4 regions of the Fundidesulfovibrio butyratiphilus genome follow, and region 1 is predicted to be linked to each of the others. Evidence: riboswitches for the same ligand, from Rfam matches in the RefSeq annotation. Region 1 holds a riboswitch; each other region holds the start of a gene.
The links. A riboswitch is a leader RNA that binds a small molecule or an ion and turns the genes downstream of it on or off. The one in region 1 is predicted to bind cobalamin.
Positions count from the first base shown of each region.

Region 2: linked by a shared signal. The riboswitch ahead of ACYQ01_RS12680 (sirohydrochlorin cobaltochelatase) and the one ahead of ACYQ01_RS07590 (radical SAM protein) in region 1 are both predicted to bind cobalamin.
Region 3: linked by a shared signal. The riboswitch ahead of metE (5-methyltetrahydropteroyltriglutamate--homocysteine S-methyltransferase) and the one ahead of ACYQ01_RS07590 (radical SAM protein) in region 1 are both predicted to bind cobalamin.
Region 4: linked by a shared signal. The riboswitch ahead of cobT (nicotinate-nucleotide--dimethylbenzimidazole phosphoribosyltransferase) and the one ahead of ACYQ01_RS07590 (radical SAM protein) in region 1 are both predicted to bind cobalamin.

Region 1 is NZ_BAAHXA010000001.1:1,604,174-1,611,442, reverse strand. It holds gene ACYQ01_RS07605 (phosphotransferase family protein) at 1-1,007, opposite strand, end outside; gene ychF (redox-regulated ATPase YchF) at 1,338-2,438, shown strand; gene ACYQ01_RS07595 (glycosyltransferase family 2 protein) at 2,518-3,615, opposite strand; gene ACYQ01_RS07590 (radical SAM protein) at 3,612-4,538, opposite strand; cobalamin riboswitch at 4,818-4,954, opposite strand; gene ACYQ01_RS07585 (Bax inhibitor-1/YccA family protein) at 5,203-5,904, shown strand; gene ACYQ01_RS07580 (tetraacyldisaccharide 4'-kinase) at 5,950-7,011, shown strand; gene ACYQ01_RS07575 (methyl-accepting chemotaxis protein) at 7,147-7,269, shown strand, end outside.
Region 2 is NZ_BAAHXA010000002.1:367,364-374,632, reverse strand. It holds tRNA gene ACYQ01_RS12700 (tRNA-Pro) at 63-139, shown strand; gene ACYQ01_RS12695 (DUF1003 domain-containing protein) at 320-901, shown strand; gene ACYQ01_RS12690 (ribonucleoside triphosphate reductase) at 1,094-3,163, opposite strand; gene ACYQ01_RS12685 (radical SAM protein) at 3,138-3,839, opposite strand; gene ACYQ01_RS12680 (sirohydrochlorin cobaltochelatase) at 4,422-5,315, opposite strand; cobalamin riboswitch at 5,440-5,624, opposite strand; gene ACYQ01_RS12675 (hypothetical protein) at 5,926-6,435, opposite strand; gene ACYQ01_RS12670 (hypothetical protein) at 6,374-6,868, opposite strand; gene ACYQ01_RS12665 (amidohydrolase family protein) at 7,064-7,269, opposite strand, start outside.
Region 3 is NZ_BAAHXA010000002.1:450,595-457,863, forward strand. It holds gene metE (5-methyltetrahydropteroyltriglutamate--homocysteine S-methyltransferase) at 1-1,960, opposite strand, end outside; cobalamin riboswitch at 2,149-2,336, opposite strand; gene ACYQ01_RS13020 (SGNH/GDSL hydrolase family protein) at 2,437-4,071, opposite strand; gene ACYQ01_RS13025 (hypothetical protein) at 4,247-5,236, opposite strand; partial or broken gene ACYQ01_RS13030 (DUF1156 domain-containing protein) at 5,266-5,424, opposite strand; gene ACYQ01_RS13035 (RNA/DNA-binding domain-containing protein) at 5,586-7,202, opposite strand; gene ACYQ01_RS13040 (DUF7680 family protein) at 7,218-7,269, opposite strand, start outside.
Region 4 is NZ_BAAHXA010000003.1:506,175-513,443, forward strand. It holds gene ACYQ01_RS18385 (O-antigen ligase family protein) at 1-51, opposite strand, end outside; gene ACYQ01_RS18390 (glycosyltransferase) at 57-1,061, opposite strand; gene ACYQ01_RS18395 (ATP-dependent 6-phosphofructokinase) at 1,132-2,469, shown strand; cobalamin riboswitch at 2,529-2,705, shown strand; gene cobT (nicotinate-nucleotide--dimethylbenzimidazole phosphoribosyltransferase) at 2,820-3,884, shown strand; gene ACYQ01_RS18405 (hypothetical protein) at 4,058-4,252, shown strand; gene ACYQ01_RS18410 (PAS domain S-box protein) at 4,254-7,269, shown strand, end outside.

The DNA of each region.
Region 1 (7,269 bases):
GCGTGTCCTCTGAGAACGGTTTTGGCCCGTTCCACCAGTTGCCGGCGGTAGTGCGGGTCGATCCAGGAATTGCGGGCGATGCGCAGCAGGGTGATGCCCATGTAATAGGGAATGCGCGCGGTGATGGCGGAAAAGGCCCGCTGTCGGTCGGGAAAGTGACAGGCGTACTCCCAGAGAAAGTGGCCGATGAAAGGCTCGGCCGCCAGGGGATCGCCAAGCCCCTGGTGGAAAAAGTGGCCAAGCTCCCCGCAGAGTCGCCCCAGATCGAAGCACCGGTCGGCCCACTGCATGCGTTCCAGGTCGATGGCCATGACGTGGGGGCCGCTGCCGAAGAGAAAATTGGCCGGGGTGGCGTCGCCATGCACGAGCACCGCCCGGTCCTGCCACATGACGGGGTTGGCCCGCCAGGCGTTGCGCAGGCGGTGCAGTTCGTCGGCCTGGTCGAAACCCAGGCCGCGCTTGATCACCAACGATCCCACCAGGCGGTCGGAATAGGCGTGCACATGGTCGAAGTTCACGCCCCAGTCCCCGGCGGTGCGGTTGTGCAGCCGGGAAAGGAACCGGGCCAGGTTCGTGAGCTTGCGATAGAGCCGGGAACGCCGGTTCTGGTGCATGGCGCCCCGGATCACCGAGTCCAGCGGATCGCCTTCGAGAAATTCGGTGAAGAGCGCGTGCCCCATGGCGGCGTTGTATCCCAGGGGACGCACCACGTAGTCGGGGTGGTGGTCGAACCCCAGGGAGCGCAGGTGCACGAGGTTGTTGTACTCGGTCTGGGTGGCGTAGCGCGGCGGCAGGCCCGACCGGCCGGGCAGGCGCTGAAACTTGCCCGCCACGCGCGCGCCGCTGCCGGCGTCTTCGTACAGATAGACCGCGCGCGACCCCGACAGGGCGAACACGCGCAACCTGGGCGTGCGGGAGAACACGCCCATCTGGGGCAGAAGATCGTCGCGCATAAAGGCGTAGAGCGGGTCGGCGGTGACGACGTGGCCGATGTAGACGCCGGGCATGAGCGCACTCCGGGCGATAAGGGTCCAAACAATCCGCCCGTGGTGCGTGCGAGCGCTGGGCTGAGGCTGGAAACGAGCGACGCCTGTTCGTAACAATTCCGGTCGGTCCTTACAAGCGGGCTTCGTCTCCCCCTGGACTCCGGGGCGAAGCCGGGGTAGAAGCGCCCCGGAACGCGCCGGCCGGGCCCCGGATCTGGCGCCTGGCCTTTTCGACCCCGCGCTTCGGCCCGGGAATGCGTCCGAACGCCGCGTCGAGATCCGGCGCGAAATCGAACCCTTCAGTCCGTTCGTCCCGCCCGGGCCGGTCCCGGCGGGCGCCAAGGTGTCGCCATGTCGCTTAGCATCGGAATCGTCGGCCTGCCCAACGTGGGCAAGTCCACCCTGTTCAACGCCCTGACCCGAGCCCAAAACGCCCAGGCCGCCAACTATCCCTTCTGCACCATCGAGCCCAACAAGGCCGTGGTGCCGGTGCCGGACTCCCGGCTGGACGCCTTGGCCGCTTTGGTGAGCCCCCAAAAGGTGACGCCGGCCACGGTGGAGTTCACCGACATCGCCGGTTTGGTCAAGGGCGCGAGCCAGGGGGAAGGGCTTGGCAACAAGTTCCTGGCCAACATCCGCGAGACCCAGGCCATTTTGCACGTGGTGCGCTGTTTTGTGGACGACGACGTGGTGCACGTGCACGGGGCCATCGATCCCCTGGAAGACGTGAACGTCATCGAAACCGAGCTCATCCTGGCCGACGCCCAGGCCTTGGAAAACCGCATGGACCGTCTGCGCAAGCAGGCCAAGGCCGGAAAGGAGCATCAGGCCCGCCTGGCCTGCGCCGAACGGCTGCTGGCCCACCTCATGGAAGGCAAGCCCGCCGCCAGTCTGCCCGAGCGCGACCAGGACGCTTTTGTCGAACTCTACGACGAGATGCGTCCCATCACCGACAAGCCCGTGATCTACTGCGCCAACGTCTCGGAAGACCAACTGGCCGAGCCCGGTCCCCTGGTCGCGGCCCTGGCCGGACACGCCCAGGCTCGCGACGCCCGCATGGTGGTGGTTTCGGCTCGAATGGAAGAGGAGCTGGCCGCGCTTTCCGACGAGGAGCGGGCCGAGTTCCTGACCTCCTACGGCGTGGAGAGTTCGGGCCTGGATCAGGTCATCCGCACCGGATACCAGGTGTTGGGGCTGGTCAGTTACTTCACCGCCGGCCCCAAGGAGGTGCGCGCCTGGACCATCCACGACGGCGACAAGGCCCCCAGGGCGGCGGCGGTCATTCACACGGACTTCGAGCGGGGATTCATCCGGGCCGAAGTCATTTCTTACGGCGACTACGTGACCCACAAGACCGAGGCCGCCTGCCGCTCCGCCGGAGTCCTGCGCCAGGAGGGCAAGGAGTACGTGGTCAAGGACGGCGACGTGGTGCATTTTCTTTTCAACGTGTAGCGCGCCGGGCCCGTGAAGGACCGGGCGGTCTTTCGCCTTCCCGGCGGGCCTGGAAGCCTTCCGGCCGCCGGGCGAAGGCTCAGGTCGGCTTGTCCACCACGGCGAATTTTTCGCTGGCGGGCGTCGTTTTCTTTTTCCACCAGCACTTCCAAGCCTGGAGCAGGTAGTAGGGCAGGGGCCTGGGAAACGCCTCGGGATGGTGCTTGACCAGGCCCGGGAGCTCGCCGGGCTTGACCATGCGCAGCAGCAGGTTCACCAGTCCTTTTTCCATGAAAATGGGCCGGAATCGGTCGATGTTCCCCAGAACATGAGCCACCATGGCCCTGCGGAAGCTCTCGTGCGGCGGATGGTTGCGCATGTCGCCCACGCTGTTCAAATTGCCCAGCAACGGGTTGGAGCCGAAATTGTTCTTCCCGTGGCGGCGGTAGCAGCCGTGGATCGTGGGGATGAGCAGGGAGTCGCCGATCAGGTTGCAGAAGTGCGCGATGTAGTAGTCCGCGCAGATGGAGAACGTGGAGCTGGGCGGAGGCATGACCAGCTCCAGGGTGGAGCGGCGAAACATCATGCTGCTGGCCGTGGCCCAGACCCAGAATCCCCGCTGAAAGCTCGTCGCGCGCACGTGGCGGAACCGCCCCTTGGACTGGTGATCCATGTGCTGGCCGCCGATGATCTCGCCGGTGGAGCTCATCTGGTACTGGTTCGAACTGGTGAAGGCCACGGTGGGCCCCAGGGTCAGGTGGGCGCGCAGGTGGGCCAGGGCGAAGTCGGGCAACAGCGTGTCGTCGGCGTCCAGCATGACCACGAAACTGCCCGTGGACAGGGCCAGGCCGTCGCGAAAGGCTTCCATTTGGCCACCGTTGGCCGCACGTTCGAGGAGCCGAAAACGCTCCCCGGACCGGTTTTGTTCCAGGAACTCGCGCACCAGGGCCACGCTCTGATCGCACGAGGCGTCGTCCACCACCACGCACTCCCAGTTGTCGTAGGTCTGGGCCAGGACCGAACGCAGACACTCCACGATGTACCGGGCGTAGTTGTAGCTGGTCACGATGAAGCTGACGCGCGGCTTGCGGGCGTGAACCTGGTCCGGGCCGGCGGCGCGTCCGGACGAAAGGGCCTGGGCCTGGCGCATGGCCTGGCCGATCGCGCCGGGCCGGCTCAGCAGATGATGGATCGTCATGAGACGTGCGGTCCTTTGTCCAGGGGGTGCGGGGACGGCGCGTCGCAGGGGCGCGCGTCGCTGTCGGGGGCCGCGGCGAAGCGGGCTTCTATGCGCTCGCGATAGGCCTTTTCGTCCCGCATGTCGGACATGTACCAATTGGGGTCCGGGTTCCAGTCCTTGGCCCGACCCGCGTCGTAGATCCGCACCCGACCGGCCAGGGCCTTGGGCGAGCGGATGGCCAGGAGCGCTTCCAGGTTGCCGGGGCTCACGTCGTCGATCTCTTCGACGCTCGGGCGGCGCTGGAGCGGAATGGCGCAGCCGCAACGGGGGCAGGAGCGCAGTTTTTGCTCCCGGTAGTCCTCGGGCACGCGTCGCCACCAGCCGGGCTCGATAGGCCAGCCCCCGGGGCCGTGGAAAAGCATGTCCAGGCTGGCGGCCACCTCGCAGAAAAACGCCCCCTTGGGCGTGATGGAGGCCGACCAGGTGGTCTGCACCCAGCAGGCGTCGATCAGCCGCCACATTTCGTTTTCGTCGGGCACCATCTCGCGCGCGGCCACGAGCAGGGGTTGGTGCAGGATGCGGTCGGCGCTGTGGTCGTTGCAGAAGAGATGGCCGAAGATTTCGCGCACCAGGGGGCCGTAGCGCCGGCCCAGATCCGCCGGCACGGTGGACCACAGCCCGCGTCGGGTCTTGTCGGGCACGCGTTCGGCCAGGTATTTTGCCATGCGGGCGAATCGGGGATGGAGCAGGGGCTCGCCGCCGATCATGCCCACCATGCCCGGGAAGTCCGCCAGGGAATCCACGGCCCTGCGGAACGTATCCCAGTCCATGAAGAACGGTTTGCGGTGATGGCCGGTGAACCGGGTGCAGTTGGAGCACCGGTTGCGGCAGGCGTTGGTGATGTCGATCTGGATGATGCGCATCCGGGCGAGCGGTATCATGGTCCCTCGTCGGCGCGGGCGCGGACGGAGCCGGTCGGACCTGGACGGCCAGGCGGGCGCGAAACTTGGGCGCGTCCGAACCGTTTCCGCCGCGCTGGGCGCGGGTTGTGGTCGGCGAACCGAAACGAACCGGATGCGGGAGGGCGAAAACGAATCCGCCCGTTCTCCCTGGAGGGAAAACGGGCACGGGGTGATACGACGCGGCGTGGCCGGCAAGCGACGCCCGTCCTGGTCACTCCGGCCCATGTCGCGAGGCTCGGACGCCGACCGTTTCGAGGCGTCTTCTGGCTTGCGGGTCGGTCCCTTCGCGGGACCAGGGTCTCATGGCCGGCATCCTTCCCGGGGCTTACCCAGTGGATGCGGCCGATTCTCCCCGCTTACAGCAGCGCGTCTGCGACGGATTTGCACCGTCTTCCGTTTCTCGAAAGGTCATAAGGCAGACCCTTGGCCAATAGCTCCCGGCCGAAACCGCGTCAAGCCCGGACGCGCGCGCCCGGTTTCAGCCCCTGGCCGGTGCGGCGTTCGGCCAGGTCCGGCGCGGGTCGCGTTAGCAACTTCGTTTTCGCCGCTAACGTTCGGGCTCGATCCCCCTCTTGCCAGTTCCGGCCTGGCGCGTTATCTCATCGCGTGATTATTACGAGCACCCCCCCAAGGAGGACGATACATGTACAGCTATAACGCCCAACAGTCAGCCGCGCGCGCCGAGGTTCTGAGCGCCTTCATGCGCGGCGTCTGCAGCTGGATGGCCGGCGGCCTGGCCCTCACGGCCGTCATGTCCCTGGCCGTGGTTTCCAGTCCGGCCCTGATGCAGGCCATTTTCGGCTCCCCGCTCATCTGGGTGCTGCTCATCGCGGAACTGGGCATGGTGTTCTACCTCTCGGCCCGCGTTTCGCGCATGTCTCCCGGAGCGGCCACCGGCCTGTTCCTGGTCTACAGCGGACTCAACGGCGTCACCCTGGCTCCGATCTTTCTCGTGTACACGGGCTCTTCCATCGCCTCGGCCTTTGCCGTGAGCGCGGGCATGTTCGTGGCCATGAGCGTCTACGGCATGGTCACCAAGCGCGACCTGACCTCCCTGGGCAGCTTTCTTTTCATGGGCCTCATCGGCCTGTTGCTGGCCATGCTGGTCAACGTCTTTCTCAAGAACACGATGATGGATCTCATCATCAGCTGCGTGGGCGTGTTGATCTTCACGGGACTCACCGCCTACGACACCCAGAAGCTCAAGGACATGGGCGACTACGCCCCCATGGACGACGCCGCGGCCCTGCGCCGGGGCTCCATCATGGGCGCGCTCACCCTGTATCTCGACTTCATCAACCTCTTCCTCATGATGCTTCGCCTCTTCGGCTCCAGCCGCGACTAGCACCGAATCGGGCCGGGGACCTGCGGGTTCCCGGCCTTTCTTCCCATGAACGAGCTTCTTGACTGGCAGCGTCGTCTGCGTCCCCTGCTTTCCCTTCCCGCCGGCCTGTACGCTTTGGGGCGTCGGGCCTCGGCTTGGCTGTACCGCAAGCGCCTGCTTCCGTCCTGGAATCCCAAGGCCCCGTGCGTCGGGGTGGGCACCCTGGCCGTGGGGGCGTGGGGAGAAACGCTCGTCTCGGCCTGGATGCTCGGCTGGGCCCGGGCGCGGGGGCTTCGCGCGGCGGCCCTGGTTCATCCCGGATGGGGCGGGCCGAGCGATCCCCCCATGCGCGTGGATGCCGGCACCGACCCCTTTCACTGCGGAGCGCAAGCCGCCCTGCTGGCGCGCTACCGGCCGGAAGCCCTGGTCTATTGCGACCGCAGGCCGGCGCGGGCGGGACGAGCCGCGAAAAAGGCCGCCAATCCCGACTTCTATCTTTTGTGCGGACACTTCAGCGATCTTTCCGCCAGGCGCGGCGCGGACGTGGTGGTCTTGACCCCCCAGGATCTGGACAAGGGCTGGAACCGGCCGCTGCCGGCCGGGTGGTGGAGGGAATCGGCCCAGGCCCTGAATCGAGCGGCGGCCTTTGTGGTGTGCATAAGCCCCGAAGACCTGACCCTGCGCCGCAACCTGGTGGAGCGCAGGCTGGCCAAGTTCGGGAAACCCGTCTTTCCGCTGCACCCGCGCCTGTGGCGTCTGCGTCGCCCCACCACCGGGGAGACCACCGAAACCCTGGACGGCGAGCCCTACATGCTGGTGGCCGGCGACTCCCATCACGACATGGCCGCCAAGGCCGCGCGCGCCTTTTTGGGCCAGGGGCCCCGCTTTCAGATTATCGTGGACGACGCCCACCATTTTACGCCGCAGGACAGGGCCCAGATAGCCCAAGAGGCCACGCGCATGAAAACCCCCCATGTCCTGGCCACTCCCGAGGCCGCCCTGGGGCTGGACCGCGTACCCGGACGCGTGCTGTGGACCTACGACCCCGACGTGGTGATCGGGCCGTGTCTGCTGGGCGGACAGGCCTTCACTCCCTGGTGGGAAACGATCTTTGCGGACCTTGGCTGAGAAGAATGCGTGTTTTTTTCGTCAAGGAGCGCTTAGCGCTCGACTTGGACGGCACTTCTCGGCTAGAGTGTTCACATTTGGCGAAACAGCGTCCATAGGGACGGCTCCTCCTCCCCCTGCACGGAAAGGTGACTTATGAAGAATATGAAACTCGGCCTGAAAATCGGACTTGGCTTCGGGATCCTCATCTTCATCCTGGTTTGTGTCGGGGGGTTGGCCATCCTGAACATGAACGGCGTCGGCAACATGGCCAGCCAG
Region 2 (7,269 bases), on a different contig from region 1:
TCTGGCTTCCCCGAAGTCTTGCCAAGCCGGGCGTTATTGCCTAGGTATTCTCGCTCTCACGTCGGGGCGTAGCGCAGTCTGGCAGCGCACCTGCCTTGGGCGCAGGGGGCCGGAGGTTCAAATCCTCTCGCCCCGACCATATTTTTCCCAAGAAAAGAGTCGGCTCGCAAAAGCAAGTCGGCTCTTTTTTGTTGCAAAATCGCGGCACTCCTTCGGAGGACCAGCCTCGCGTATTGGCGCAGGGGGGTCAGACTTGCCTTTTCCCTGAGGGTCATTCATCTTCTCGGGGCAACAGGAACCAGCATGGGACGATCTGGGCATGGAAACGGTTCCTGTTGACTCTTATCGTGTTTTTTTGCTGGAGAACGCCATGGCGGACGGACAGGAAAGCGGCAAAATCACTTTGGACGGTGTGCCTCATTACTTTCGATTCCACAGGAAATACCATCGCGTCGGGTCCGTTTTTGGAAACGACTGGTTCGCCCTCAAGGCGGAATCCTTCGCGAGGTTTTTCGGGACTCCGTTCTTTCTCGTCGCCCAGACAATTATCGTCAGTGTATGGATAGCTATAAACATTTACAGCCCATACAGATTTGACCAGTATCCCTTCATACTGTTGAACCTTGCATTCAGCCTGCAAGCGGCATACGCCGCTCCGCTCATTCTCCTGGCCCAAACACGGCAGGCGGATCGAGACAAGGCCCTGGCGGAAGCCGACGCGCAACACAGGGAAGCGCTGGCGCAGGCGATACAGCAACGCCAGATGGACACCGCCAAGCACAACGAAGAACTCACGCAGCTTGTGCGTCAGAATACGATCATCACGGAGATGGTCAAGGAACTCAGCCAGCGTATTGAAGTGCTGACAACAGAGATACACAAAACGGTTGTCACCAAATAATCGCCGGGACTCGCCCTTTCGGGGCAAATTTTTCGCGTGGTGACCGCTGCCGAGAACGCCCCTCCCGGGCCGCGACAGCGCGCCGCATCGGGCAAGACAACGGGGGATGGGCATCGCTCCGGCAGTGTTTCGCCGGGCCTTGCCCATCCCCCGTTTTGTCATCGCGACCCGCGAGGATTTTTCAGCGGGCGCCTACGCGTGTTCTTCGCTGACCTCGCAGACGTTGTCGTAGGTCACGCGGTCCGCGTATTCGGCCTGCTTGCCCTTGTTCCAGCGCGAAACCGGCCGATAGTAGCCCACCACCCGGGTGAACACCTCGGCCTGGCTGCCGCAGATCGGGCAGAAGTGGTGCTCGCCGTGCAGATACCCGTGATCTTTGCAGACGCTGAACGTGGGCGTTATGGAAAGATAGGGAATCTTGGTCAGGGTGAAGGCCTTGATGATGAAACTCTTGAGCGCCTCCAGGTCGGCCACGGACTCGCCCAGGAAGGTATGGAACACGGTGCCGCCGGTGTAGAGGGGCTGCAGGCGGTTCTGGTGCTCCAGTGCGGCGAGCACGTCCTGGCACTGGCCCACCGGCAGGTTGGTGGAATTGGTGTAGTACGGCGTGCCGTTGCCCGAGGCCTGGATATCGGCGTACAGATTCTTGTCGATCTTGGCCAACCGGTAGCTGGTGCCCTCGGCCGGGGTGGCTTCCAGGTTGTAGAGGTTGCCGGTTTCCTCCTGGAAACGGGCGGTGATGGTCCGCAGGTGGTTCAAGACCCGGGTCATGAGCCGCACGCCGGCCTCGGTCTCAATGCCCTTGCCCAGGATGTTCATGCAGGCCTCATGCCCGCCCACCAGGCCAATGGTGGAAAAGTGGCCCCGGTAGCCGTTCTTGAGATACCGGGCCGACCAGGGGAACATGCCCCGATCCAGGTAGTCCTGGATCATCTTGCGTTTGAACTCCAAAGCCACCTTGGCCAGTTCGGCGTATTCCTCCACCAGGTCGAGGAAGTCCTCTTCGCCCTGGGAGAGATAGGCCAGCTTGGGCAGATTCAGGGTGACCACGCCGATGGAGCCGGTCAGGTCGCCCGCGCCGAACAGACCGCCCACCTTCTTGCGCAGCTCGCGCAGATCCATCTGCAACCGGCAGCACATGGAGCGCACGTCCTCGGGGTCCAGGTCGGAATTGATGAAGTTCTGGAAGTACGGCGCGCCGTACTTGGCGGTCAGTTCCAGCAGCTTCGAGCCGATGGGCCCCTCCCAGGGAAAGTCGGCCGTGACGTTGTAGGTGGGGATGGGAAAGGAAAAAATCTGGCCGTTGTAGTCGCCCCCGGCCATGACTTCCAGAAAGGCCTGGTTGAACATGTCCATCTCGGCCTGAAACTCGCCATAGGTGAAGTCTTGCAGCTTGCCGCCCAGGATCACCGCCTCGTTCGCCAGGTGCTTGGGGCAGGCCAGGTCGAAGCTCAGGTTGGTGAAGGGGGTCTGTCCGCCCCAGCGCGAGGTGGTGTTCACGTTGAACACGAACTTCTGCATGGCCTGCAACACCTGCTGGTAGTTCAACTGGTCGTGGCGGATGAAGGGCGCCAGGTAGGTGTCGACGTTGTTGAAGGCCTGGGCGCCGGCCCATTCGTTTTGCAGGGTGCCCAGGAAGTTGACCATCTGGCCCAGGGCCGAATCGAAGTGGCGGGCCGGGCCGGCGGCGCTGCGGCCTTCCAGGTTGAAGCCTTCGAGCAACAGGTCGCGCAGGCTCCAGCCGGCGCAATAGCCGGCCAGGCCGAAGGAGAGGTCGTGCAGATGGAAATAGCCGTGATCGTGGGCCTGGCGCACCTCTTCGGGATACTTCTCCAGGACGTAGCGGGCCTGCACCGTCCCCGAAAGATGGAGCATGAGCCCCTGGAACGAGTGCGTCATGTTGGCGTTTTCCGAAACGCGCCAATCCGCCTTGGACAAGTAATTGTCGATGGTGTCCTTGATGTCGAGGTACGCGGCCTTCTGCTCGCGCAGGGCGCGGCGCTTTTCGCGATAGATCACGTAGCGCTTGGCCACGTCGAACAGGCGCGACTCCATGAGCACGCGTTCGACCATGTCCTGCACCATTTCCTGACGGGGCACGTCGATGCCGGCGAGTTTTTCTTCCACCTTGCGCGACATGCGCTTGGCCAACAGGGGGTCCTGCACGCCACTGGCCCTGAGGGCCTTGAGAATGGCCAGGGCGATGCGGTCCACGGACCAGGTTTCCAGACGGCCGTCACGTTTCTTGATCTGAAGAGGCATAGGGGGTCTCCCCGCCCCGCTTGGGGGCAACGAAGGGTTGTTCGCGCAGAGTCATTCCGTCAGGGAGGACGGCCCGCACTCGGGCCACGTCCTCACCGGTCAGCATTGGATCGAGCGTTATGCGAAAGGCCACGCGACCGGGATGGGCCGCTGCCAGTTCAATGCAGCGCGTCAGGCTCGCCCGGGCCGTCTCGGCCGCGAGCGCGCCGCCCGTGAGGGCCGGATACATCTCCCACGGACCTTTGAGGTCCACGCTCAGGCACAGGCCGGGCCAGGTTTCCAGCAGGGCGTGAACCACGTCCGGGCGGGTGCCGTTGGTATCGACCTTGAGGGGCAGTCCCAGGGGAACCAGGGCCGCCACCAGGGACTCCAGGCCGGGATCGGCCGTGGGCTCCCCGCCACACACCACCACCCCGTCCAGCCAGGGTTTGCGCCGGGCCAAAAAGGCCAGCACCTCGCCCAGGGGTTTGGGTGCGTGCCGATGCGGGGTCCAGGCCAGGGAGCCGTTGTGGCAGCCCGGACAGCGCAGGTTGCAGCCGCCCACGTAGACCACGGCCGCCGTGCGCCCCGGCCAGTCGCAGAGCGAAAACGGGGTCATCCCCCGCACCAGGGCGGGAGTGTGCGCCGGTTCGTGGCGGACGGTTTCGGGGGACAAGGGGTGCGACACATTGCGCATGGAGTTGCGGTCCAATTTTCTTCATACCCCAGGGGGAGACGTTTGTTAAGAGAAATACATTCAACAATAACAACATGATGCGACGCCGCGGTTCGCAACTGCTTGACAATCTTGCGGTTTCCCTTTTTCGCCGGGTCGGCCTATGGAAAAAATCGATTGGCCACACGGTGCGGACGCGCGAAAAAAGCGCCCAACCGGTCGTTACCATTCCGATTTTTCAAAGGGGAGGTGTCGAATTGGGGGGGAAGCACAGGACGTTTCCCAGGCGTCCTGCCCAGCCGGTACTATCGACTTTTCCCGCTCCCATGGCAAGCCCCGCCAGGGGTCGCCCGGCCCGCCCGACAGGCCCGCCGGGCCGGCAAGCCCCGCCCGGCGCGGCATGCGGGGTCGCAGCCGCTCGGGGAAAAAACATCGCGCCTGGCCGGCTCGGGTCCGTTCGAAGGACATGGGCCGGCCACGACACAAAATATTTCATTATTTCAAGATGTTTTCTATCCGTTTTACACAACGGAACGTTCAGGACGGGACGGAAGGAAACAGACGGCGCGCCCCGGTCGACGACCGCGGCGCGCCGGCCCCCCGCTATTTGAGATGCCCGAAGGCGACCTTGGCGTGCGCCACCCACAGGGCGCGCAGGGCTTCCACCTCGCCCGTGCCGCGCAGCACCGGTTCGGTGGCGATGCCGGCCTTCTTCATGACCGAGGCGAAGGAGTCGTCTTCCTTGCCGGCCATGTCGTTGTGGGCGTGGTCGCCGGCCACGGCCATGAACGGCACGAGCAGGGCCTTCTTCACGCCCTTGGCGGAAAGGGCCTTCACGGCGTCATCCAGGGTGGGCCAGCCCTCCACGGTGGCCACAAAGGCCAGGGGGTCCTTTTCCCACAGGGCATACTGCATGCCCGGGTAGTAGATGTTGGCCGGATGCTTGGTTCCATGCCCCATGAACACCACGGCCTCGCCGGCCTTGCGTTTGGGCAGGCTTTCCAGCAGGGCCTGGGCGACTTTTTCCACGTCCTCGGTGGAGTACAGCAGCGGCGCGCCCATCTCGACCTGGCGAATGCCCTTGGGCAGGCCGGCAAAGGCCTGGGCGGTCTTCACCAGCCCTTCGTACTCCTCGCCGGGGATGGTCTGGAGCGACTGCACGGCCACCTGGGTGAAGCCGTCGTCAGCCAGCTTGGCCAGGGCCATCATCGGGGAATCGAGGGTCTTCTTCTGCTCCTTGGCCACCTTTTCCCGAATGATCTTCGACGTATAGGCCCAGCGGATCTCCACGCCGGGAAAGGCCTTGCGCATGTCGCGGTCAAGGGCGTCGAACGCGGCCCAGGCTTTGGGCACGCTGGTGCCGAAAGCCACCAGCAGCAGGGCTTTCTTGTCCTGTTTAACGGCCGGTCCGTGAGCCAGGACCGGCGGGCTGGACAAGACCAGGGCCAAAAACCCGAGAACCAAGACGCGCCACAGCGAGGGGTGGAGTTTCTTCATGGAAATGCTCCGTGCGGTTTGGGGCCTTTGGCAGGAGGACGCAAAAAAGCCGCTTCCCGCGTATGACGCATGGAAGCGGCCCGCATTCGCCCTTCGATCCCGCGCAAACGAAGACCCGTCGCCTCGCGGGGCAAATCGTCAGGCAGGTCTTCCGGCTCGTCCCGCCGGCTTCGGCCTTCCCGGGCGTTGGCCCAGTGACCTGTTCAAGGAAGCCGGCTTTTGATGGGACCCACGGCGGCGGCACCGCTCCCGATTTCCACGGGATTCCCTATTCTCCCCTGGCGGGGCACCTGACGGGCACGAAATACCCCGCCCACGGGGCGAAGTCAACGCGCGTTCCCCGCAGGCGTAGCCGAAAGATGACACGAAAACAAAAATGCCGCACCGCCGCAGTCGGGACGGTCCACCCGACCGACGGACGTTCCGACAGCCGCTAAGAGCCCGTTGAAACAGTCGATTCTTGCAGCCTGTTCAAAACAACTTGCGGGCAAGGCGCGAGAAAAAGTCAAGCCCGAGCGGAGTTGGCATCCGTTGAGGGGTTGCGTTTTTCGCAGCAACGCAGCCAGCAAGGATTTTCCAACATGCTGCTAACCGGTCGCGGTTTCGCCGCTCACTCCTCGATCTGCCGATTGATGAAGGCCAGGGTCTTTTCGGGCAGGGCCTTGGCCGCGTCGGACTCGCGCAGGGCGGTAAGGTCTTCGGTGATGGTGAGCATGAGATCGGTGAAGCGCGATTGCTGGCGCACGCGTTCGCGCATGTCCTGGCTGAACCAGGCCTGCTTGAGCAGCTCCGCCGCATGGTGGTGGATCATGAGCGCGATGGGCTTGGGCATGGACGTGTACGAGGCCAGCATGTCGGCCTTGAGGTCGTCGATGCTCTCCAGAAACTCGGCGAACTGGGCGGTCTGGCGCTGTTCGTCCAGGCGGATGCGCTTGCGCTCCTCCTCGAAGCGGATCTCCAGCCGTTCCAGGTCCTGTTGCAGTTCGAGCTTGGCCACGGCCCGGTCCTGACGCATCTTCTCCAGTTCGGGCAGGTGGGCTTGGCGCCACTCGACCGATTCAGTCTTGACGGTGTAGACAATCCTGGAAATGAACCGGGCAATGTTCTCCGGTATGGCCATACTGCAACTCCTTCTGGAGAAAAGCGTCCAACGTGCGGGACACGCTTTCGGGCTCGGCCCGGTCCAGGGCGTGCGAAAGCTGCAAGAGCCGTTCGAAGCGAAGCGTCTCCACGCTGCCTTCAATGAACGCCTCGGTCTGGAACACGGTGGCGAACTCGATGGCGTCCTGTCTGGCCCGAATCTTGTCGGTGATCAGGGCGGCCAGTTCCTCTATGTTTCGTCTCTGGCACTTTTCGGCCATGGTCTTGCGGGCGTGGGCGCCCCTGTCGCGCTCCCGGACGAGTCGGCGGGCGTTTTTGTCCGCCGACCGGCGCATTCGCGCCTCGGCGTTCAGGGAAAACAGGGCCAAAACCAGGGCCGTGGTCACCAGAACCAGGTAAAGCACCGCCACCGACGAGGCGAAAAAGGCGGAAACATATGTATACAGCATCATGAGCGTTCCGAATGCGGCGGACAGGTTTGGGCCGTCGGGAAAACCCGTGGCCCTCGCCGCGATGGGTTCGGCCGGGTGGTGCCGTCCGCCCCGCGCGCAAACTACCGATTTTCCCCCGCGCCGGCAACGCGCTTTTCACCCCGTCCGGGCGCTTGAGCGCAAAACTCCCGGACGGGAGGAAGAACGCCCCGCGACTCAACGCGCGGCAGCGGTCCTTTCCATGAGCCCGAGCGCGTTGCCACCGGCGAGCTTTTCGCGCGTTTGCGGGCTGAGCAGGCGCAAAAGCGTCCGATAGCGATCCATGGTGGCCTGATACTTGCCCCAATGGGCCACGACATCCGATCCGATCAGGAAACGGTCGGGATACTTTTCGAAAATGCGGACCCAGGTGCGCAACGAGG
Region 3 (7,269 bases), on a different contig from region 1:
CGATCTCGTTGAATTCGCTGTAGCACATGTGGGTGTGCAACTGGGTGGCGTCGCCCACGCCGCTCGAGGCCAAGCGGAAGCAGTCCACGTAGGCCGAAAGGGCCTGGTCCCAGTCCCTGCGGCGCAGGGGCAGTCCCTCGCGCAGGGCCGGTTCGTCCACCTGTATCACGGTCGCGCCGGCGGCCTCCAGGTCCAGCACCTCGTCGCGGATGGCCAGGGCGATCTGGCGGCAGGTCTCGGTCTGGGGCTGGTCGTCGCGCACGAAGCTCCAGCGCAGTATGGTCACGGGGCCGGTGAGCATGCCCTTGACCGGCTTGTCGGTGAGCGACTGGGCGAAGCTGGTCCACTTTACGGTCATGGGCGCGGGACGGCTCACGTCGCCGTGGAGCACGGGCGGCTTGACGCAACGCGCGCCGTAGCTCTGCACCCAGCCGTGTCTGGTGAAACAGAACCCCTTGAGGCGCTCGCCGAAGTATTCCACCATGTCGTTGCGTTCGGGTTCGCCATGCACCAGCACGTCGAGGCCGAGCGTTTCCTGCTTGGCCACCACGTCGCGAATCTCCTCGGCGAGAAAGGCATCGTACTGGCTGTTCGAGACAGTCCCCTGGCGCTGCTTGCTGCGCATGGAACGTATCGCGGCCGTCTGGGGAAACGACCCGATGGTGGTGGTGGGCAGAAGGGGCAGCCGCAGGCGCTCGCGTTGGATCGCGGCCCGCTTGGCGTAGGGGGTCGCGCGCCGGCCCATGTCCGGCGTGAGCGTCCGGACCCTGGTCCGCACGGCCGGGTCATTGGCCAGCGGGCTTGCCCGCCTGGCCCGCCAGGCCCGGCGGTTGTCTTCGAGCCAGCCGTTGTCGCCCGCACCCTGGGCCAGGTTGGCCAGACAGCGCACTTCCCGGCATTTCTGCACGGCGAATGCCATCCAGTCCCGCACCTCGGGGGCCAGGTTGTCCTCACCCTCAAGATCGAAGGGTACATGCAGAAGCGAGCAGGAGGAAGCCACCAGCACACGCGCGTCCCCAAGGATATCCATGGCCCGGCCGATGACGGCCAGGGCCTGGTCGGCTTCCACCCGCCAGACGTTGCGTCCGTCCACCACGCCAAGCGACAGCGAGGTCTCCGGGGGCAGATGCGGCAACAGCGCCTCCAATTGGCCCGGAGCGCGGACCAGATCGAGGTGCAGACCGTTCAGGGGCAGGTCTTCGTAAAAGGCGGCGTTGTGGTCCACGGCCCCGAAATAGGTGGCCAGCAAAAGCTTCGGACGTTTGGTGCGGAGCAGAAGCTCCTCGTAGGTCCGGCGGAAGCGTTCCGCCAGGTCCTGGCGCAAATCGGTGGCCAGCACGGGTTCGTCGAGCTGTATCCATTCGCAGACCCGGCTCAGGTCCTCCAGCACGTCGCCGTAGGCCTCGGCCGCGCGATGGAGCAGGTCCAGGGGATCGACGCCCGGCCGGTCGCCCTTGGCCAGGGCCAGAAAGGTGAGCGGTCCGGGCAGTACGACCTTGACCCGGTGTCCGGCCGCCCTGGCCTCGCGGGCCTGGGTCGCCAGGGCCGAGGCGTCAGGGGCGAAGGCCTGGTCCGGGGCCAGCTCCGGCACGATGTAGTGGTAGTTGGTGTCGAACCACTTGGTCATCTCCATGGCCGGCTGGTCGCCGTATTCGGGACCCGCGCCCCGGGCCATGCGGTAATAAGCGTCCAGGTCGCCGGGAGCGGCGCGGCCGAAACGCGCGGGCGCGGCCCCGAGCAGCAGGGCCGTGTCGAGCATGTGGTCGTAGAGGGAAAAGTCGCCCACAGCCACCAGATCGAGCCCGGCGCGGCGCTGTTCTTCCCAGTGGGCCAGGCGCAGGGCGCGGGCCTGGTCTTCGAGGGCCTGGCGGCCGACTCGGCCGGCGAAAAAGCCCTCCATGGCGGTTTTGAGCTCACGTCGCCGTCCCATGCGGGGAAAACCCAGAACGTGCGTCAACATGATCGTCTCCTTGGTCTTTGGTCGCGAGACCGTGACGGATACCCGCACGGGCCACGGACAAGACCCGGCCCCGGGAAGAGTCCCGGCATGAAAAAACCCGCTTTCCCTAGGGAAAGCGGGCCGACGATCACGCACACGCGCGGCACGGGCCGCACGACGGATCGCCCAGGCCCAGGTCGCGAGGCCCAGTGCGGACGACCTTCGAGGCGTCTTCTGGCTTCCGGCGTCAGGCTACGAGCCTGTGATGTCGGCGGCGTCCTTCCCAGGGACTTGCCCCAGTGGTCGCCGCCTGTTCGACCGGTTACAGCAGCGCGTCTGCGACGGACTTGCACCGTCTTCCGTTTCTCGAAGGATTTCCTCAACTGCGAGTTCTCTGTACGGCCTCTGGCAAAAGGCTGTCAACGGACCCGTGCAGGGAAGTGCGTTTGGGGGGAGTGTTGCGCAACCGCAGGTGTCGTGCGAATGGCGTTGTGCCCTCAGAGGCCGGGAAAGGTCTCGTCGTGGCCGAAAATCAGGTCTCCCCCGACGAGCCAGACTTGGGCCTTGCCTGACAGGCGCACGGTCACTTCCGCGCCCGGGGCCAGGGCCGGCAGATACAGGCCGAACCGGTCGGAAAGGCCGGTCCACTGGCCGCTTTGCATGCCGCGCAGGGAAAACACGTCCTTGCCGTTCACCAGCACTTCCACCCGGTCCGAGGGGCCCGACACCCTGGGGAAGAAGAAGGCCGTATGGAGCGTGTAGCGCATGGGGGCGCTGGAGACGGCCGCGGTTGCCGTGAAGAAGGCCAGGCCCGGCTGATCGGTGCGCGCCGGGCGCAGGAACTGACGACCGGAATCGTCCGGAGACTTGACGCCAAGGTTCTCGGTGCGGACCAGCTTCAAGGGGCACGGCGTCTCTCCCGATCGCGGCCAGCCGTTGGTGAAGTGGATGCGGGGGGCCTGGAGCTTGACGGCATTGGCCAGGGCGACCGCCGGATCGGACACCGGGCAGCCGGACGTGAAGCGACGGAAGGAGGGAACTTGCGCCAGCCCCTTGAATACCTCGCGGGCAAGGAGCAGGTTGCCGAGTTTCGTGAAATGGATGTCGTCGAAATAGAGTTCGCCGGCCCGGTCCGGTGTCTTGGCCAGCCAGGCATCGAAGACCGGCTGGGGATTGATGTGCGTTGCGCCCGTCTCCCCGGCCACTGCGGCGTTGGCCTTGGGGAACCAGAGCTTGCCGAAGAGGTAGAGGGGAGTCGAGGCCTGCCGCAGCACTTCGGCGGCTTCAGGACCAGGATGAGGGGTGGCCAACCAGGGGTAGTTTATGATGCCGAAATCGGTTTGGTGCTCCCGACATTCCCGGGCCATGGTCGTGACGTTGTCCTGGTAGCCGAAAGCCTTGATCTTGGCGGCCATGTCCGTCGGGGAAATTTTCGGCTGGGCGAGCTTGACGCCAAGGTACTTGAGCAGGACGTACAGATTGAGGTGCTTGCCGAGAAAGGCGTCGCCGCGCGCCAGGAGACTCGGTTCGCCGCGGGCGTTGGTGAGCCCCAGGAGCCGTTGTTTCTCTTGGATGAAGGCCAGGGAATCCTCCACCACCGTGCTGCACACGAGGTCGTTGACGGCGTCCATGGTCAGGACCAAGTCGGGACGCAGAGCCAGGAGTTCTTCCTTGAGGCGGATGCGCGAGTGCCAGCTGTGGTAACCCATGACTCCGACGTTGAGCACCTCGAAGCGCAAACCGCATCGGGTGTAGACCAGGGCCAGCAGGTCCTCCAGGATCCAGGGAAAGGCGTTCGTCTTGTCCGCGCCCACGCCGTAGGTGGTTGATCCGCCGAGACAGACGATGCGGTAGACATTGTCGGGCTTTTGCCGGGAAAACGTCCGGCCGGTGGAGTCCTCGAACTTGGAGATGTCCCGGTTTTTTGAGACAAGGCGATAGCCGAGCCGCTCGTCGTACTGGACGATGAAGCGGTCATCTCGGCCGTTTTTTGCGTTGAAGATACGGGTCTCGCTCTGTTTGAGCCCGAAGTGGCCGACCACGACCGAGGCGCCCCATTCCATGAGCCCGAAAAGCGCCAGGTTGCCCAGTATCAGGCAGCAAAAAAAGAGGCATTTGCGGGTCAGGGTCATGGACGATAGTCCTTCGTGCCGGGTCGCGACCTCGAATATCTTGCCCTGCCTCGGGCCGGCGTTACCACCCTGTTCATGGAGTCTCTCCTGTGCTTGACGAAGCCCCTGGCCGCGTCGCGCGGACATATCTACTGGAAAGGGGAGCCGGAATCAAATCGCGATCCGGGACAGCCTGTCATGCCCCTGATGCACACGGCGGCAAGAGGGGAAAGATCTGTCGGTTGAGGCGGGACGGCGTGGCTTTGCAAGAGAGAAAAGTCCGGTTGGGCAGCCGGAGCGCAACCGCAGCGCCCCGGGTCGCCATGACCCAGACGGCCGACACGTCGTCCTCCGGCCGAGGGGCACGGTAGCCGCGTTCCCATTTCTCGCGGGGCTTGCCGGCCTTGGTCAGGGTCACGATTTTTTTCTTGTAGACCACGGCGAAGGGCTGTTCGCCCATCTTGCCCGCCTGGGCCTGAGCTTTGATCTCCTCGCCGGGAATGACCAACCCGCAATCCGGATACGGGCACTTGGCGTCACCCCGAGTGACCGTGCCCTCGGAGTGTTCCGTCGTCTTATGAGCAATCTCAAATTGGCAGATACGGCCAGGAGAGGAGGGGCCGCCGCCGACCTGGGGAAGAATCCGCACTCCGATTCCCTCCGGGGTCAGACGCCAGTTGGGGGAAAGAGGGACAAGGCCACCACAGTAAGGGCAGGTGATGGTGCGGGCCCAGATGAAATTGGTCGGAATGGCGTTCTCGAAGGGTTCCGGCGGGAAAAATGGCAGCAAGCGTTCTTCACGCAATTTTAAGTAATAATTTGAAATTCTTTGAAATTTATCGAGGACGGCCAGACCGAAAGTGGAGGGGAATTCCACCGTGCATCGCAAAATGAAGGCCGCAACCGGATTTATGTCGTTAGCGAAGGTATCCAGCTCTACACGCAGCCCCTCGAATGGTATGCTCCCACCACCGGCCGTTGGATCAAGGCACTTCGCCCGTTTTGGGCCAAGCTTGCCGATTTCCTCAGCTACCCAGCCTTTCTCTGCCGACGAAGGTAAGTATTGGAAAGCCCGTTTATAATCGTACGCTGCGCCCTCAAACCGTTCCCCCTTGCGCCGAGCTTCCTTGATCCTCTTCCGACACGCCACCGGATCGCCATGAATTCCCAGCACCCGAAGAAACATCTCGTGATCCGCGTCCTCTGGCAGAGCGAGGCCAGCACAGCCGCCCGGGAGGCAATTAGGGGACGGCGTGCCCACCAGACGTGGAGGCGATTGGGAGCCGGAAACGGCGTCATGGGGGTACGTTCCCGCAGGCTTTCGATGCCGATTTCGGCAATGGGCAGCCAGGACTCGATCAGGCGTTTGGACATGAAATCTTTCCCTTTATTGCGAGCGGCCTTCCACCGGCTGACAGCTCCCCTGAATTTACCCCGGAATTAACCAATCGGCAATTCAACTTTACAAACAAAGCTGAATGATACGTATGGGTTACAGATCTTTCTGGTAAATATTTACCCGAAATTGACCGAACTTAACCATCATTCCCGATCAAATGGTACCACCGGGCTCCCTTGGTTTTACCTATCACCCGGGCCTGGCCGCGCCGCTTCAATTCTTCCAGATAACTGGAGAGCATCCGGGGCTTGACATGCGGGAGCACGGGCTGCAACTCGGCCAGAACACAGCCTTTCGCCCCGCAGGACCGGAGATGGTTGCGCACAAGAAACAGGTTCGTCTCCCGGTCCAAGCCGCGCTTGCGGGTATGCACCCCGGCCTCGCCCCGCATCTCATAGTAGCGACGGGCGAAAATAAACTTGCGCCCCACCCGTTCCAATATTCCCTGCTCGACAAGCCCGTTGGCGCGCCCTTTAAAATCTTTGGGAATCTCCTGATCCTGGCTCACGAAATGGAGCACGGCAAAATCCATGGCGCTAAACGTCCGGTAGCGCTCCGCCCCGACCTCCTCCAGGAACCGAAGTAGGGCCGGGTCATGGATGGTCCCATGCAGACGAAGGTACACATGATGGTCGTCGGTTCGGGAATAGTCGGGTGGCAGCTTGCCGTCCAGGACGGCCAACCGCCACATGCGGTCAACGCCTTGGCCGGAGCGTTCGATCAGGTCCGCTTTTTCAAGCGCTTCGGCAATGCGGCGATTCCGCCACGCCCGCTTGAAGAGCATGTTCTCAATGGTGACGCCAGGCAGCAATCCTCCGGGACTTTCGACCTCGATGAGTCCAGGAAATTGGCGGACGAAGATGGATTCCCGATAGCGGTAATCCCTGTGGCAAACGCCATTGAGCAGGGCCTCGCGGATGACTTCTTCGCGAAACGATGGGATGTCGCGACGGACCATGCCCATCTGGTAGGGATGGACTTCGTTGCGAAGGTTCACCAACGCCCAGAGGCGGTCAATATAGAGGAAAAGCCCTTCCCGGAAGGATTCCCGGACAGCGGGGTCGATATCCCCCTCCGCGTGCCGATATTCGAAAATGATCTCGGCATCCGCCACATAGCGGCTGAGACTTTTGGCGGTCCCAAAAAGGATGAGGGCCGCCCTGGTTACGCCGCCATCGACCAGCAATTCTGCATCCTCCAACAGTTGCCGGTCGGGCAGGTCCAGAAGGTGCGAGCGGTCAGGTTGTTGTCCCCAGAGATGACGGAACTTGTCGATAGCCTCGGGAGACAGATCGGATAAAGTTGCGCCCGGACAAACCTCGGCTGAAAAATCAGGGACCGTTTCCTCAATAATGGCCTGTAGCCGGTCGATGGTCATGGAAACGAGACTGCTGCCTCGTCGCATCAGGAAGCGGCCTTCGTATTCCAAGGCTATTCCCATGGGCCTTGAGGGAATAGCAAAAATGAGCACCCGCCCGCCGGCCCTGGTCTCCTCGAATATCTCGACGTTCAGGCGTGTGGTTTGGTAGATGGCATTTCGGGTGTCGTCGAGGTCGCCGAAGGCTCTGGTTCCAACGACCTGCCTGGGCATGGCGTCCGTTACACCAAGCACGAATTCCCCGCCGCCCTCATTGGCCAACGCGATACAATATCTAAATAATTCCTTCCTATCGAAGGAGTTCTTGGCCTCCTTGAACTCGACATTGGCTCCTTCGGGAGCTTTCAGGAGTTGTGAAAGTTTCTTCGAGAGCATCCTTACCGCCTCGCCTCATTGGGCTTTGGGGTCGATCAACAAAATCCGCAGAGCCATAAGCACCCGA
Region 4 (7,269 bases), on a different contig from region 1:
CGCCGCCGACCAGGCGACGCGGGATGCCGCAAGGGGGCGGGAACGTTCCACGGGCCTCACTGGCCGCCCGACCCGCTCTGGAACCAGGGCAGCTCCAACAGGGCCCGGCGGTGGGACGCAAGGTCATAGGACGCGGCCGTGGCCTGCCCGGCGGCAAGGGTGTCGTGGAGAAGCACGCCGGCGTTGTGCCACAGGGCAAGGGCGTTTTCCAGGGCGAAAACGCAGCCCATGACATCGGCGTCGGCCACGTAAAAGCCGTTGCCGGCCCACTCCACGGGACGCAGGGCACACGCGGGACGATAGTCTTCGGGACGCACTTGGCGCATGTAATCGAATCCGCCCAATCCCGCGAAGCCCACGGGCACGGCCCCGCTGGCCATGGCTTCGAGGGGCGGCAGGGGACAGCCTTCGGGGTAGCCCGTGGCCAGAAACACGTGGCTTTCACGCAGAACCGCGGCCACGCCCGCACGGTCCAGCCCGGCGATTTCCGCCCACCGAACCGCGAAACGCCCCCGGGCTTCGAACACGGCCCGAATCTGCTCGGCCAGGGCCCGGTTCTTGCGCGGCATGTAGGCCACGGTCAGGGCGTCCGGCTTGGACCGGGGCGGGGTGAAGACCTCCAGGTCGATGCCCGGACGAAGCACCGGCGGCCGGCGGCCCAGGCTGTGCTCCACGAACCAGGCCACCGGATCGGAAACGGCCAGAAACTCCACGGGCAAATCCCGCCAGCGCGCTCCCGGGGGCAGCCCGGAAAACAGGTAGGCCCAATTCTGCACGTACACCAGGCACTCGGCCCCCGCCCGCAATCCCGGGACCAGGGCGTTCGTCCACCCTTCCGGAACAATCCACAGGTCTTGGGCGGTAAGGTCCAGACGGACGAAATCCACTGTGGGGGCCAATTCTCCCTGGGGAGTCCACACCGCGGGTTCGCGCAAGACGGCGAAGGCCGGCAGGCCGGCCCGGTGCAGCAGGCGGGCCATGTCCCAAAGAACGGCCACGCCGCCCGTGGGCTTGCGCACCGGAGGAATAAAGAGAAATGTCCTGCGTGTCGTCGCGGGCATCTTGTCACGCCGCTCGCCTGAGGCTAGGTAGGGGTTGAACCGAAAACATCCCCCCCTTTCGGAGGCTTCCATGCACGAAAACGAACTTCCCGACCAGGGGCTTGCGCACCTTAGCCCCGAACAGACCCGGGTGCCAAGTCTGGGCGAGCCGAAAATCCCCAACCCCCGCCGGGGGTCGATGTTCGTGACCGAAGAGCAGCGGGTGCTCATCAATATCGTGAGCGGCTCTCTCAACGGCCACGCGGCCCAGGCCCAGGTGAGCCTGGAACAAGCCGGACCACGCGAGCGCATCTATTTCGATCCGCCCAAGACCAAGTGCGCCGTGGTCACCTGCGGGGGACTCTGCCCGGGCATAAACGACGTGATTCGCTCCATCGTCATGGAGGCCCATCACGGCTACGGCGTTTCCAAGATCCTGGGCATCCGCTACGGCCTGGCCGGTTTCCTGCCCAAAACCAACCCCAACGTGGTGGAGCTGACCCCGGAATTCGTCTCCCCCATCCATGAGTTCGGCGGCTCGGTCATCGGCTCCTCCCGGGGTCCCCAGCCCGTTGAGGACGTGGTGGATTCCCTCGAACGGCTCAACGTCGGCATGCTCTTCGTGGTGGGCGGCGTGGGCAGCATGCGCGCCGCGCAGGCCATCTTCGCGCTCATCAGCGAACGGGACCTGAAGATCTCCGTGGTCTGCATTCCCAAGACCATCGACAACGACATCCATTTCGTGTCGCGCACCTTCGGCTTCGGCACCGCCGTGGAAAAGGCCATCGAGGCCATCCGCTGCGCCCACGTGGAATCCCTGGGCGCGCCCTACGGCATCGGTCTGGTCAAGGTCATGGGCCGCGAGTCGGGTTTCATCGCGGCCGAGGCGACCCTGGGCATCAAGGAGGTCAACTTCGTCCTGGTGCCGGAGCAGCATTTCGACCTGCAGGGTCCAGGAGGATTTCTCGCCGCCCTGCACGAACGTCTCCACCGCCGGGGCCACGCCGTGGTCGTGGTGGCCGAAGGAGCCGGCCAGGAATACCTGCCCGAATCCCTGCGCACCGACGCCTCGGGAAACCGCTGGCTGGGCGACATTTGCGGGCTGCTCACGACCGAAATCAAGAGCTACTTCAAGGACAAGCTTCCCATCACCCTGAAGTTCATCGATCCCAGCTACATCATCCGCTCGGTGCCGGCCAGCGCGGCCGACCGGGTGAACTGCAACCGGTTGGGCTCCATGGCCGTGCACGCGGGCATGGCCGGCAAGTCCGGCATGATGGTGAGCCTGGTGCATGAAATGCCCGTCCACGTGCCGTTGCCCCTGGTGACCCACTCGCGCAAGCGCATGGCCGTGGACACCTCCTTCTGGCAGCAGGTGCAGGACGCCACGGGACAAGGCCCCCTGGTCAACCCGGCCCCGAAGAGCTGAGGAACCGTTGAAGCGTGCCTCCCGCCGGCGCCTTGACAGGACCAACGCCCGGGACTAGCGTGCCGACCATCGCGACCGTTGCGGGCTGAAGCCCGCCTTGCGGAACACGGTGTGAAACCGTGGCGGTCCCGCCGCTGTGACCGGAGACGATACCCGACACGCCACTGCCCCAGGGCGGGAAGGCCGGGTGGAGGACGACCCGGGAGCCAGAAGACGGACGGACGCGACCACTGACGGATAGAACCTATGGCAACGGCTATCCCTTGGCCCCTTTCGGGGCCAAGGGATTTTTTGTTTTTGCGGCCTTGGGTTCGAACGAAACCCAACCTCCAACCCTGCAAGGAGCCCGCATGCCCAACGACTTTATTTCCCGCCTGGCGCGCATCCGCCCGGTGGACGCCTCCCTGATCCCGGCCGGCCAGGCCCATCTCGACGACCTCACCAAGCCCAAGGGCAGCCTGGGCCGCCTGGAAGAGCTGGCCCTGCGCCTCTATTTGATCGCCAACGGCGGCAAGCCGGCGCCCGATCCGGCTATTTTTTTCGTCTGCGCCGGGGATCACGGCGTGGCTGACGAGGGCGTGAGCGTCTTTCCCCAGGCGGTCACCCGGCAGATGGTGATGAACTTCCTCAACGGCGGCGCGGGAATCAACGTGCTGGCGCGCCAGGCCGGCGCCGACCTCAAGGTGGTGGACGCCGGATGCGCGGGGGGCGACTTTCCCGAGCACCCCATGCTGGTGCGGGCCAAAGTGGGCCCGGGCACGGCGAACATGGCCAAGGGACCGGCCATGACCCGCGAACAGTGTCTGGAAGCCCTGAACGCGGGGTTCGACCTGGCCGATCGGGCCAAGGCCGAGGGTTTCGCCACCGTGGGCACGGGCGACATGGGCATCGCCAACACCACGCCCTCCACGGCTCTGTACTGCGCCTACCTGGGGTTGGACCCGGCCGAGGCCACCGGCCCCGGCACCGGACTGGACGCCTCGGGGGTGGACCGCAAGGTCCGAGTCATCCGTCAATCCCTCGAAGTCAACGCCGCAGCCGTGGCCTCCGGCGACGCCCTGGAAATCCTGTCCGCCCTGGGCGGCTACGAAATCGCCTGTCTGGCCGGGCTGATTCTGGGCGGAGCGGCCAACCGCCAGGCGGTCCTGGTGGACGGCTTCATCTCCGGCGCGGCCCTGGTGGCGGCCTGGAAATTCAATCCGGCGGTCATGGACTACGTGTTCTTCAGCCACGCCTCGGCGGAACCCGGGCACAAGGCCGCCATGGACCGAGTGTCCGCTTCCCCCCTGCTCCACCTGGGCCTGCGCCTGGGGGAAGGCACGGGCGGAGCGCTGGCGCTTCTGCTGCTCCGGGCCGGAGCGGCCGTGTTCAACGAAATGGCCACGTTTTCCAGCGCCGGCGTAAGCCAGGGGTAGTCCGCAAGGCCGCCAAGCGCGCAACTCCCGGCCGAACCTGACGCAATTTGTCCGACACTATGCGGATATCGTTCGTCAAAATCGACGCGTGACAAGAAGTGGCAAAGATCCTATAAGGGGTGAGGCGGATTATCCGTCGAAACCGTCTCACCCCCAGCCGGAGCTTTCCACACGTGAACGACGGTCTGGTCCATTTCGCAACCTACGACGGCTTGGTTCATTCTCCCGACGCCGTTCTGGCTCATCCCTCCGGGGAGTTTCAAGCCAGTCCGCCGGGACAGGTGACCGTACCCACACCGCCGTCCGACGAGGTTGTCCATGTCATCAACGAAGGCGTGATCGGGCACGTCATCAACGAGTTGGTCTGATTTGACCACGCCATCCCCGCATACTTCCTCGGGCAGACGCGGCGCCCGCTCCTTTCAGGACACCGCCATCAGCATTCAGTCCACCCTGCGAATGGCCTTCATGATCGTCACCGTGCTCATGGCGGTGGCCATGTGCCTGAGTTCGCTCATCATGGCCCATCAGAGCGCGATCAAACAGGCCAAGTCCCACCTGGGGTCCGTGGCGGCCATCAAGGGCAGCGCCCTGCTGGCCTGGAACGGGCAATTGCAGGCCGACATGGGCGCGGTGCTGCCCTCCGTGACCACCCTCCCCCTGGCCACGGCACTCCTCGCCCCCGGCCCCAACGCCGCCCCGAACGAACAACGCCAGGAGGCCTTCGCCTCCCTGCTGGCCCATGCGGCCAAGGGCTCGGCCTATTTCACGGAATTTCTCCTGGTCGGTCCCAAGGGGCTGGTCGAGGCCTCCTCCCGGCCCGGAGACAAGGACCGAACCGCCCCGATACCCGCCAGCCTGCTCACCGGACAGAGCTCCCTGTCCACCGTGATCCTGCCTCCTTCCCCGGGAGTCGATACGCCCGAAGCCCTGGTCGTGCGCCCCATTCTCGACGCCTCCGGTCGTCAGATCGGCCTGTTGGCCGGAAAAGCCCCGGCCGCAAGAATCCAGGAACTCCTCGGCCAGGACGAATCCGGCGCTTCGGTGCGCACCTTTTTGACCAACACCGCCTTCCTGTTGCTGGTTCCCACCTCGCTGGGGCCCGGCCTCTCCGCCGGCAGCGAACTCAAATCCGAAGGCGCGCGTCTGGCCAACTCCACCCAGTTGCAGGGCGACGGCGTGTACACCGACGCGTCCGGCCTGGAAGTCGTGGGAGTCTGGCGGCTGCTGGCCCCGATGGGCGTGGCTCTTTTTGTGGAGCAACCCCTGACCCTGGCCCTGAGCCCCATGCGCGACACCATCTGGACGGCCCTGACCGCAGCCGTGGCCATGGTTCTGGCCGCCTTCATGGCCGCCGGCCCACTGGCCGCGTTTCTTTCCACCCCGCTCAAGGGTCTGGCCGAAGCGGCCAGGCGCATCGCCCGCGGCGAACTGGAGTCCAGGGCCCAGGTGCAGGGACAGGCCGAAGTGCGCCTGTTGGCCGAATCCTTCAACTACATGGCCGCGCGTCTGGCCTGGCGCATCGAGGCGGAAAACCTGCTCGGAGCCATGGCCAAAAGCCTCTTGCCCGCCACGCGTCAGCAGTTTCTCCAAACGTCCGAAGCCCTGCTTGCGGACCTGTGCCGTTTTTTGCGCGCCCAGCGCATGGTCCTGGCCGTCTACGACCACAAGGGCCGGCTCAAACCGTTCAACCGCTGGCCCACGCCCAACGGCGACCAGGAGGGGCAACGTCGCGTGACCCTGCTCCTGGAACGGGCCACCGCGCTCATGGAAATCCGCTCCGCCGTGGTCCTGCCGGGCGCGCCGAGCGACGACCCGGAAATCGCCACCCGGGGGCTGTATTTTGCGGCCTTCGCCCCGGTCGTCAAACGGGGAGCGCCTTGGGGCGCGCTCTGCACCGAACGCATCAGCCAGACCGCCTTCGACCAGGACGAAATGTCCCTGCTCGAACGGGCCGGCGAGATCCTGGGCATGGCCGTGGAGCGGGTCAAGGCCGAGGCCGCGCAGGAGGCCACGGAGTCGAAGTATCGCCAGCTTTTCGAAAACGCCGCCGAAGCCATTTTTCAAACCACGACCAAAGGGGCCGTGCTCAACGCCAATCCGGCGGCGGCCAGGCTTCTGGGGTATGACTCCCCGGCGGAAATGATCCGCCTGGTCGACGACATGGCCATCCAGCACTACGCCTACCCGGAAATGCGCCGCGAAGTGCTGCGCGTGCTGCGAGACGAAGGGGAGGTCAAAGGGTTCGAAATCCTGTTCCGCGACGCCAAAGGCCAACGCATCTGGGGTTCCGTGAGCGCCCAGGCCGTTCTGAACGAAAAGGGCCTGATCGAACGCCTGGACGTGCGCGCCGACGACATCACCGCCCGCAAGGCCGCCGAATCCCAGCGCGACAGCTACGTGGAGGCTCTGGCCAGCAAGAACGAGGACCTGGTGCGGACCAAGGGGTTCGTCACCGACATTTTCGACTCCATGCCTTCGTTTCTCGTCAGCCTGGACAAGAACGGCGTGATGACGGAAATCAACCGCGAGGCCACCCGCGTGGCCAACCTGACCCGAAACGAAGCGCTGGACCGCGACTTTGTGGAGGTCTTTCCCGCCCTGGGACGCATCATGAACGATTTCCATCAGGCCATGACCCAGGGCACGCCCCTGGTGCGCCGCGAAGTGCTGCGCGACGGGGACGGCACGCGCCACCTGGACGTGGTGGTCTATCCCCTGGCCCACGGCGAAGGCGGCGCGGTGGTGCGCGTGGACGATGTGACCGAACGCGTGCGCATAGAAGAAATGATGGTGCAGTCGGAAAAGATGCTCTCCGTGGGAGGGCTGGCTGCGGGCATGGCCCACGAGATCAACAACCCCCTGGCGGGCATTCTGCATTCGGCGCAGGTGATCGAACGCCGCCTGTCCCCGGACATGAAGGCCAACCGCCAGGCCGCGGAACTGGCGGGGTGCTCCCTGGAGGCCCTGGAGCGCTATCTCGAACTGCGGGGGTTGCCGGAATTTCTGAAGAGCATCCAGGAGTCGGGACAGCGAGCGGCCAAAATCGTCTCCAATATGTTGGAGTTCTCCCGCCTGAGCGTCTCGGCCCTCATGCCCCACGATTTGCACCAGATCATCGAACAGGCCCTGGAGCTGGCCGCCAGCGACTACAACCTGCAAAAGAAATTCGACTTCAAGCACATCGCCATTGTGCGCGACTACGCCACCAACCTGCCCCCCGCGCCTTGCGCCCCGACCCAGATCCAGCAGGTGCTGCTCAACATCCTGGGCAACGCCGCCCAGGCCATGGCCCTGAACGAAACCCCGGATCGCCCGCCGCGCATCACCGTGCGCACGCGCAGGCAGGGCAATTCGGCCCTCATCGAGATTGGCGACAACGGTC